DNA from 3 places in the Shinella sp. GW821-FHT11G07 genome. Region 2 is predicted to be linked to each of the others. Evidence: predicted binding sites of a transcription regulator. Region 2 holds the regulator's gene; each other region holds the start of a gene.
What was found. Region 2 encodes PhoB, which activates phosphate uptake and scavenging genes when phosphate is short. Its sites were predicted from a motif close to TGTCATNNANCTGTCAT; they were not measured.
Positions count from the first base shown of each region.

Region 1: a site for PhoB is predicted at 853-869, ahead of AC1RT2_RS05700 (ceramide glucosyltransferase). Genes of this name have one in related genera too.
Region 3: a site for PhoB is predicted at 1,160-1,176, ahead of pstS (phosphate ABC transporter substrate-binding protein PstS). Genes of this name have one in related genera too.

Region 1 covers NZ_JBXARJ010000002.1:456,707-458,972, reverse strand. The annotation lists gene AC1RT2_RS05710 (GlxA family transcriptional regulator) at 1-89, opposite strand, end outside; gene AC1RT2_RS05705 (cysteine hydrolase family protein) at 191-736, shown strand; gene AC1RT2_RS05700 (ceramide glucosyltransferase) at 951-2,096, shown strand; gene AC1RT2_RS05695 (TetR/AcrR family transcriptional regulator) at 2,105-2,266, opposite strand, start outside.
Region 2 covers NZ_JBXARJ010000006.1:108,219-110,484, reverse strand. The annotation lists gene phoU (phosphate signaling complex protein PhoU) at 1-464, shown strand, start outside; gene phoB (phosphate regulon transcriptional regulator PhoB) at 479-1,162, shown strand; gene AC1RT2_RS13495 (GcrA family cell cycle regulator) at 1,296-1,832, opposite strand; gene AC1RT2_RS13490 (aspartate aminotransferase family protein) at 2,258-2,266, shown strand, end outside.
Region 3 covers NZ_JBXARJ010000001.1:292,262-294,527, reverse strand. The annotation lists gene AC1RT2_RS01320 (acetoacetate decarboxylase) at 1-210, opposite strand, end outside; gene AC1RT2_RS01315 (3-hydroxybutyrate dehydrogenase) at 251-1,057, opposite strand; gene pstS (phosphate ABC transporter substrate-binding protein PstS) at 1,322-2,266, shown strand, end outside.

The DNA.
Region 1 (2,266 bases), on a different contig from region 2:
GCCGAATTGAAGAGATCGGTCATGCCGAGCACGGCCGCCATCTGTACCCCCGGATAAAGCACCAGTCCAATCTCGGCCGCGGCTGCCATGTCACTTTCACCCTGTATTATGTCGATATCGCCAATGGCGAGAGATGGCAGGCCCGAGGCAGAATGTCCATGACTTCAATCATGTGCAGAAAGGATCTCCCATGAGCAAACGCGCCGTCATCATCGTCGACCTCCAGAAGGATTATCTCGCCTCCGGCAGCTTCGCGCTGACCGGCATCGATGCCGCCGCCGCCAACGCCGCCCGCGTCGTCGACGCCGCCCGCGGCAAGGGTGACCGGATCATCCACGTCCATCACGTGGCGAAGGAGGCCGATTCGCCGCTCTTTGCCCCGAACACCGACGGCATCCACCCGATCCCGGCGGTGACGCCGCAGGCCGGCGATACGGTCGTGGTCAAGAATTTTCCGAATTCCTTCCGCGAAACGACACTCCAGCAGACCTTGCAGGACGGCGGCATCGAAGAGGTCGTGGTGGTCGGTGCGATGAGCGACGTCTGCATCGACGCGACCGCCCGCGCCGCCGCCGATCTCGGTTACGGGCTCACCGTCGTGCACGATGCCTGCGCCACGCGCGACAAGGCATTCGGTGATTCGGTCGTGCCCGCCGCGCAGGTTCACGCCACGATCATGTCGGCGCTCGAATTCGGCTACGGCAAGGTCACGACAACGGCCGACTTCCTGTCTTGAATCCGGGAAGCATCTGAAAAAACCTGAAAAATGGCCATCTCCGCTCCGGCGGGGATGGCAAGCCGAAGACGAAAGCCTCCGGAAATCACCGTCCTTCGAACGCGCGTATTGCGGCGCGTCATTCGCCTGTCATGTGACAATGATGTCTCTTCCCGCGTGAATGCACCCGGCAGCCGCCAGGACCGGCGCCAAGCGGAGTACGCGTTGAATGGACATGGCTCAGGCCTTCGCCCTTGCCTCGGGCGCTCTTGTCGCGACCAACCTCGCCAGCATCGTGATCGCCGGCAAGCGGCTGAAACCAGCCGACGCCGCACCGCCGGCAATCGACGAAAAGCCACCGGTCTCGATCGTCGTTCCCGTCCGCGGTATCGAGAATTTTACGGCCGAAACGCTGGATCGTGCCTTTCGCCTGACCTGGCCGGACTATGAGCTGCTGTTTTGCGTCGCCCATGGCAGCGATCCCATCATCCCGGAAATCGAGAAGACCGCCGCGCGGCATTCCCATGTCGCAGCGCGCATCCTCGTCGGTGACGACCGCGTCAGCGCCAATCCAAAACTCAACAATTGCGTCAAGGGCTGGCAGGCAGCACGTCATGATTGGGTGATCCTCGCCGATTCCAACGTGCTGATGCCGCCGGATTACATCCAGCACCTGATGGGCGGCTGGCGGACCGATTCAGGCCTGGTCTGCTCGACGCCGCTCGGCTCGCGGCCGGATGGCTTCTGGGCGGAGGTGGAATGCATGTTCCTCAACACCCAGCAGGCCCGCTGGCAATATGCCGGCGAAGCGCTGGGGCTCGGTTTTGCACAGGGCAAGAGCATGCTCTGGTACAAGCCCATGCTCGATGCGAACGGCGGCATCCATGCGCTGAGTGCGGAAATCGCCGAGGATGCGGCCTCCACCAAGCTTGTCAGCCGCCTGGGCCTGAAGGTCCACCTCGTTTCATCGCCCTTCGAGCAGCCGCTGGGGCGCCGCACGGGGCACGACATCTGGTCGCGCCAGTGCCGCTGGTCGCGCCTGCGCCGTGTCACCTTCCCGAGTTTCTTCACGCCGGAAATCCTGCTCGGCGCCATCCCGCCGCTGCTACTGGCGCTTGTCGCGGCCATGATGTCCGACGCAACGCTTGCGCCGGCCGCACTTCTGGTGCTCGCAGCCATCTACCTGCCGGAAGTGGCGCTTGCGCTTGCCAAGGGCTGGCGGCTCTCCCTCTGGTCCGTCCCGGCCATGATCGTGCGCGACTGCATGATGCCGGCCATCTGGCTGCGCAGTTGGGTCGGCGGCAATATCGACTGGCGCGGCAACACGATGACCATCGGCACCACTGCCTGCGAACTGAAGGAAGCGCCGGCCGGGTCGTAAAAGCCCGGTCAGCTCTTCAGGCAAAGCCCCTCCAGCAGCGTTCGAAAACCCTGCACCGCGCGCCGGGAGGTTTCTTCCGGCGCCTCCGACTTGGCGATCCACAGGGCGGCATGGCTGCTGGCGCCGTTGATCAGGCGAGCCGCCGCCTCCGTATCGATATCCGCCATCAC
Region 2 (2,266 bases):
TCCGCATCGCGGCCGAACTGGAGCGCGTCGGCGACCTTGGCAAGAACACCGCCAAGCGCGTCATCGCCGTGCAGAGCTCGGGCATGCCGCGCAAGCTTACCCGCGGTCTCGAGCATCTCGCGGAACTCGCGCTGATGCAGCTGAAAGAAGTCCTCGACGTCTACGCGACCCGCTCGATCGAGAAGGCCAAGGCCATCCGCGAGCGCGACGACGAGATCGACGCGATCTACACGTCGCTGTTCCGCGAACTCCTGACCTACATGATGGAAGATCCGCGCAACATCACGCCCTGCACGCATCTCCTGTTTTGCGCCAAGAACATCGAGCGCATCGGCGACCACGCGACCAACATTGCGGAAACCATCTACTACATGGCGACCGGCTCGCAGCCCGAGGGTGAACGCCCGAAGGACGACACCACGACGTCGGTGGTCACTGCCGACGTTACCGACGCCTCCGAGTAAGGAGTTTCACCTCCATGGTGCCCAGAATTGCCGTCGTCGAAGACGAGGAGGCGCTCAGCGTCCTCCTGCGCTACAATCTCGAGGCCGAAGGTTTTGAGGTCGATACGATCCTGAACGGTGACGAGGCCGAGATGCGCCTGCAGGAGCGCCTGCCGGACCTTCTCATCCTCGACTGGATGCTGCCGGGCGTTTCGGGCATCGAGCTGTGCCGGCGGTTGCGCCAGCGTCCGGAAACCGAGCGCCTGCCGATCATCATGCTGACGGCACGCGGCGAGGAAAGCGAGCGCGTGCGCGGGCTCGCCACCGGCGCCGACGACTATGTCGTCAAGCCGTTCTCGACGCCGGAGCTCGTCGCGCGCGTTCGCGCCATGCTGCGCCGTGCAAAACCCGAGGTCGTCTCGACGGTGCTGCGCTGCGGCGATATCGAACTCGACCGCGAGACGCATCGCGTGCACCGCCGCACCCGCGAGGTCCGCCTCGGCCCGACGGAGTTCCGCCTCCTGGAGTTCCTGATGACCTCGCCCGGCCGCGTCTTCTCGCGCTCGCAGCTTCTCGACGGCGTCTGGGGCCATGACATCTATGTCGACGAGCGCACCGTCGACGTGCATGTCGGGCGCCTGCGCAAGGCGCTCAACTTCGCCAACATGCAGGACGTCATCCGCACCGTCCGCGGCGCCGGCTACTCGCTGGAAACCTGAGCCAAGCGTTTCCTCCCAAGGACGGAAATGGGCCCTTTGGGGCCTGTTTGCGTTTTGGGGGCTGCGCGTCTCTCGTCAGCACAAAAGAAAAGGGCCCTTCCGGGCCCTTATCGCATTCAGCTCTTCGTTTCTGCTAGCGCATCCGGCGCCGTTCAGCCGAGGGCTGGTAGGCGAGGCGCTGGTGGTAGGTGCAGTAGGGCGAGTTGTCCGGGGATTCGTTGCCGCAGAAGTGGAAGTCGTCGTTCAGCGGGTCGCCGATCGGCCACTTGCAGGTGCGCTCGGTCAGCTCGGTCAGTTCCAGCTTCCGCGACATCGGCACAACCACTTTGTTGCCGTTGGCGGGGACCGGAAGCTGCTCCGTCTGTGCGTCGAAATCGGCGTCGATGTCTTCCTTGGCGAGGATCGCGCCGGTCGGACGTGCCGCTACGCGAGCGGGGACCGGACGGGCCGCGAAGTTCGACGGCCGCGGCGTTGCAACGGCCGGACGCTTCGGGCGGGCGGCGGTCGGCGTGCCGCCGGCTTTCGCGCGGCCCGGCAGGTTCAGGCGGTGCACCTTGCCGATGACGGCGTTACGGCTGACGCCGCCGAGCTGCGCTGCGATCTGGCTCGCGCTCAGACCTTCGCTCCAGAGCTTCTTGAGTTTCTCGACCCGCTCGTCTGTCCAGTTCATCTTCTCGTCTCCGTTCGACGCTCGCGATGCGGGAATCCCTCATCGCGTTCCGGATGGGTCCGGAACTTGAACGCCCTAACTCTTTTGGTGACTAGTTCCGCCGCTTGCAGTCTAGTAATTGGTCTTTAACCTAGAGTTCGGGGGACTCTGTGACAAGAGTCGCGGGAATCGGTGCGAATCGATTTCGGAGTTTTCCCCAACTTGCTGCCCTGGTGTGACTCAAGAGCGACACCTTGCGCGCGTATCGTGAATCCTCACGTTGCGGTAGGTTCAGCGGCATTTCAGACGTGCATTTCATTGACATTGCAGGGAGAAATGCTGATAGTGCCGCATGCCGCCGAAAGGCGGTTTTTGATTTTTCTAAAGCCTGGAAAAGTCAAGCCGTAAACGAATCTTTCCGCATCTCTTTTCGGGGGACCTGCGCCATGGCCGAT
Region 3 (2,266 bases), on a different contig from region 2:
ACCGGTGGAGTCCGGCATCTTGATGAACTCGTATTTGACGATGGGATCGATGATCTCCAGCGGCTCCGGCACCACGGCGCGCAGCGCATCGGGATCCGTCCGGTAGCTGATGATGACATATTCCCGATCGATGAAGCGGTAGGGACCCGGCGGATAGGCGGGGTTCGTCAGCGGCATGGCGTAGGCGTTGCGGACGTCGGTGGCCTTCATGTCATTGATTCCTACAGGAGAAAAATAGGGTGGGCGACGATCAGTGCGCCGTCCAGCCGCCGTCGAGCGAAAGGATCGCACCGGTCATCGAGGCCGCCTCCTCGCTGGCGAGGTAGAGGGCGAGGCCGGCGACTTGCTCGACCGTGACGAACTGCTTCGTCGGCTGGGCCTCGAGCAGCACGTCATGGATGACCTGCTCCTTGGTAAGCCCGCGTGCGGCCATCGTGTCGGGGATCTGTTTTTCGACGAGCGGCGTCCAGACATAGCCGGGGCAAATGGCGTTGACCGTGACGCCATTGGTGGCGGCTTCCAGCGCGACGGTTTTTGTCAGGCCGGCAATGCCGTGCTTGGCTGCCACATAGGCGGATTTGTACGGCGAGGCGACGAGCGCATGGGCAGAGGCGACATTGATGATACGGCCGAAGCCATGCTCTTTCATCGCCGGCAGTGCAGCCTTGATGGTATGGAACGCGGCGACGAGGTTGATCTGGATGATCGCCTGCCATTTATCATCGGGAAATTCCTCGATCGGCGCGACATGCTGGATGCCCGCATTGTTGACGAGGATGTCGCAGCGTCCAAATGTGTTGAGTGCGAGTTTCACCATCTCGCCGATTTCGCTGCCGGAAAGCATGTTGGCCGGCGAATACAGGCAGCGCACGCCATAATCCGCCTCGATGCCGGCGCGCTCTGCCTCGATTGCGGCCGCATCACCCAGCCCGTTGATGACGATGTTCGCCCCCGCAGCGGCGAAACGGCGGGCGATGGCAAGGCCAATGCCGCTGGTCGAGCCGGTGACGATGGCCGTTCGGTTGCTGAGGGTTTTCGGCTGGGATGCGTCGTTCATCGGGATCTCCATCGGACGTGGCGCGTGGCGTGGTTTGGAGCACGCCGACATTTCACGCAGATGACAGTCGTCTCGGAGCGATTGTGGCGATGCCGCTAATATTGTCATGTGCCCGTCAAGCAAACTTAATAGTAAAGAATGGCTGAAAACGCAGTTTGCTAATTTACGTCTTATGGTCATGCGCATTTTCGCGCCTGGCAGTCGGTGATGACTGTCGGGGCGGCTTCCCGTTGTCTGAAGGTGCGCATTGACGAGGGGAGATTCATGATGAATGCATTCCAACCCCTTGCCCGCAATGTGTGGAGCAGGTTTGCGCTGTTGCTTGGCGCTGTAATTTTTTCCGCCGCGAGCGTCCATGCGGAGCCCATTCTTGGTGCCGGATCGACCTTTGCCGCGCCGATCATCCAGCTCTGGTCGCATGATTACGAGGCGACGCGCACGGATGGCGGCGACTTCACGTCACCGGACTGGCGCGTCGACTACGAGCCGGTCGGCTCGCTCGCCGGCGTGATGCGCCTCGGTCAGATCGAGACGGATTTTGCCGCAACGGATGCCCCGCTGCCGGCCGAGGAACTGAAGGCGCGCGACCTCCTCCAGTTCCCCGTCGTCATGGGGGGCATCGTCGTCGTCGCCAATGTCGATGGCATAGGTGCCGGGGCGCTTCGCCTGTCCGGCCCCTTGATTGCTGATATCTATCTCGGCAAGGTCACCAAATGGTCCGACCCCTCCATCAAGGCGTTGAACCCGGATCTCGCCCTACCGGATGCGGCGATCGAGGTTCTGCATCGTGAGGACGGATCAGGCTCGACCCTGGCCTTCACGGGGTTCCTCTCCAAAAGCAGCCCGGAATGGGCGCAAAAGCCGGGCGCCGGCACGCTGATCGAGTGGCCGCTCGGCAAGGGCGAGAAGGGTACCGGCGGGCTCGCGAGCCTGGCGACCACGACGAAGAACAGCATTTCCTATCTCGAATATGGCCAGGTCGTGCGCCTCGGCCTGCCCTTTGTTTCGCTGCAAAACCAGGCCGGCACGTTCATCCGGCCAAGCCCGGAGGCCTTCCAGGCGGGCCTGGAGACGGCCACCTGGGACGGCACGACGGGTTCTGCCGCCGATGCCGCCGAAGCTGCGGGTGAAAAGGCCTATCCGATGACGGTCGTCACCTATGCGGTCGTGCCGAAGGACCGCGGAGAAGGGCGTATCAACCGCGTGCTC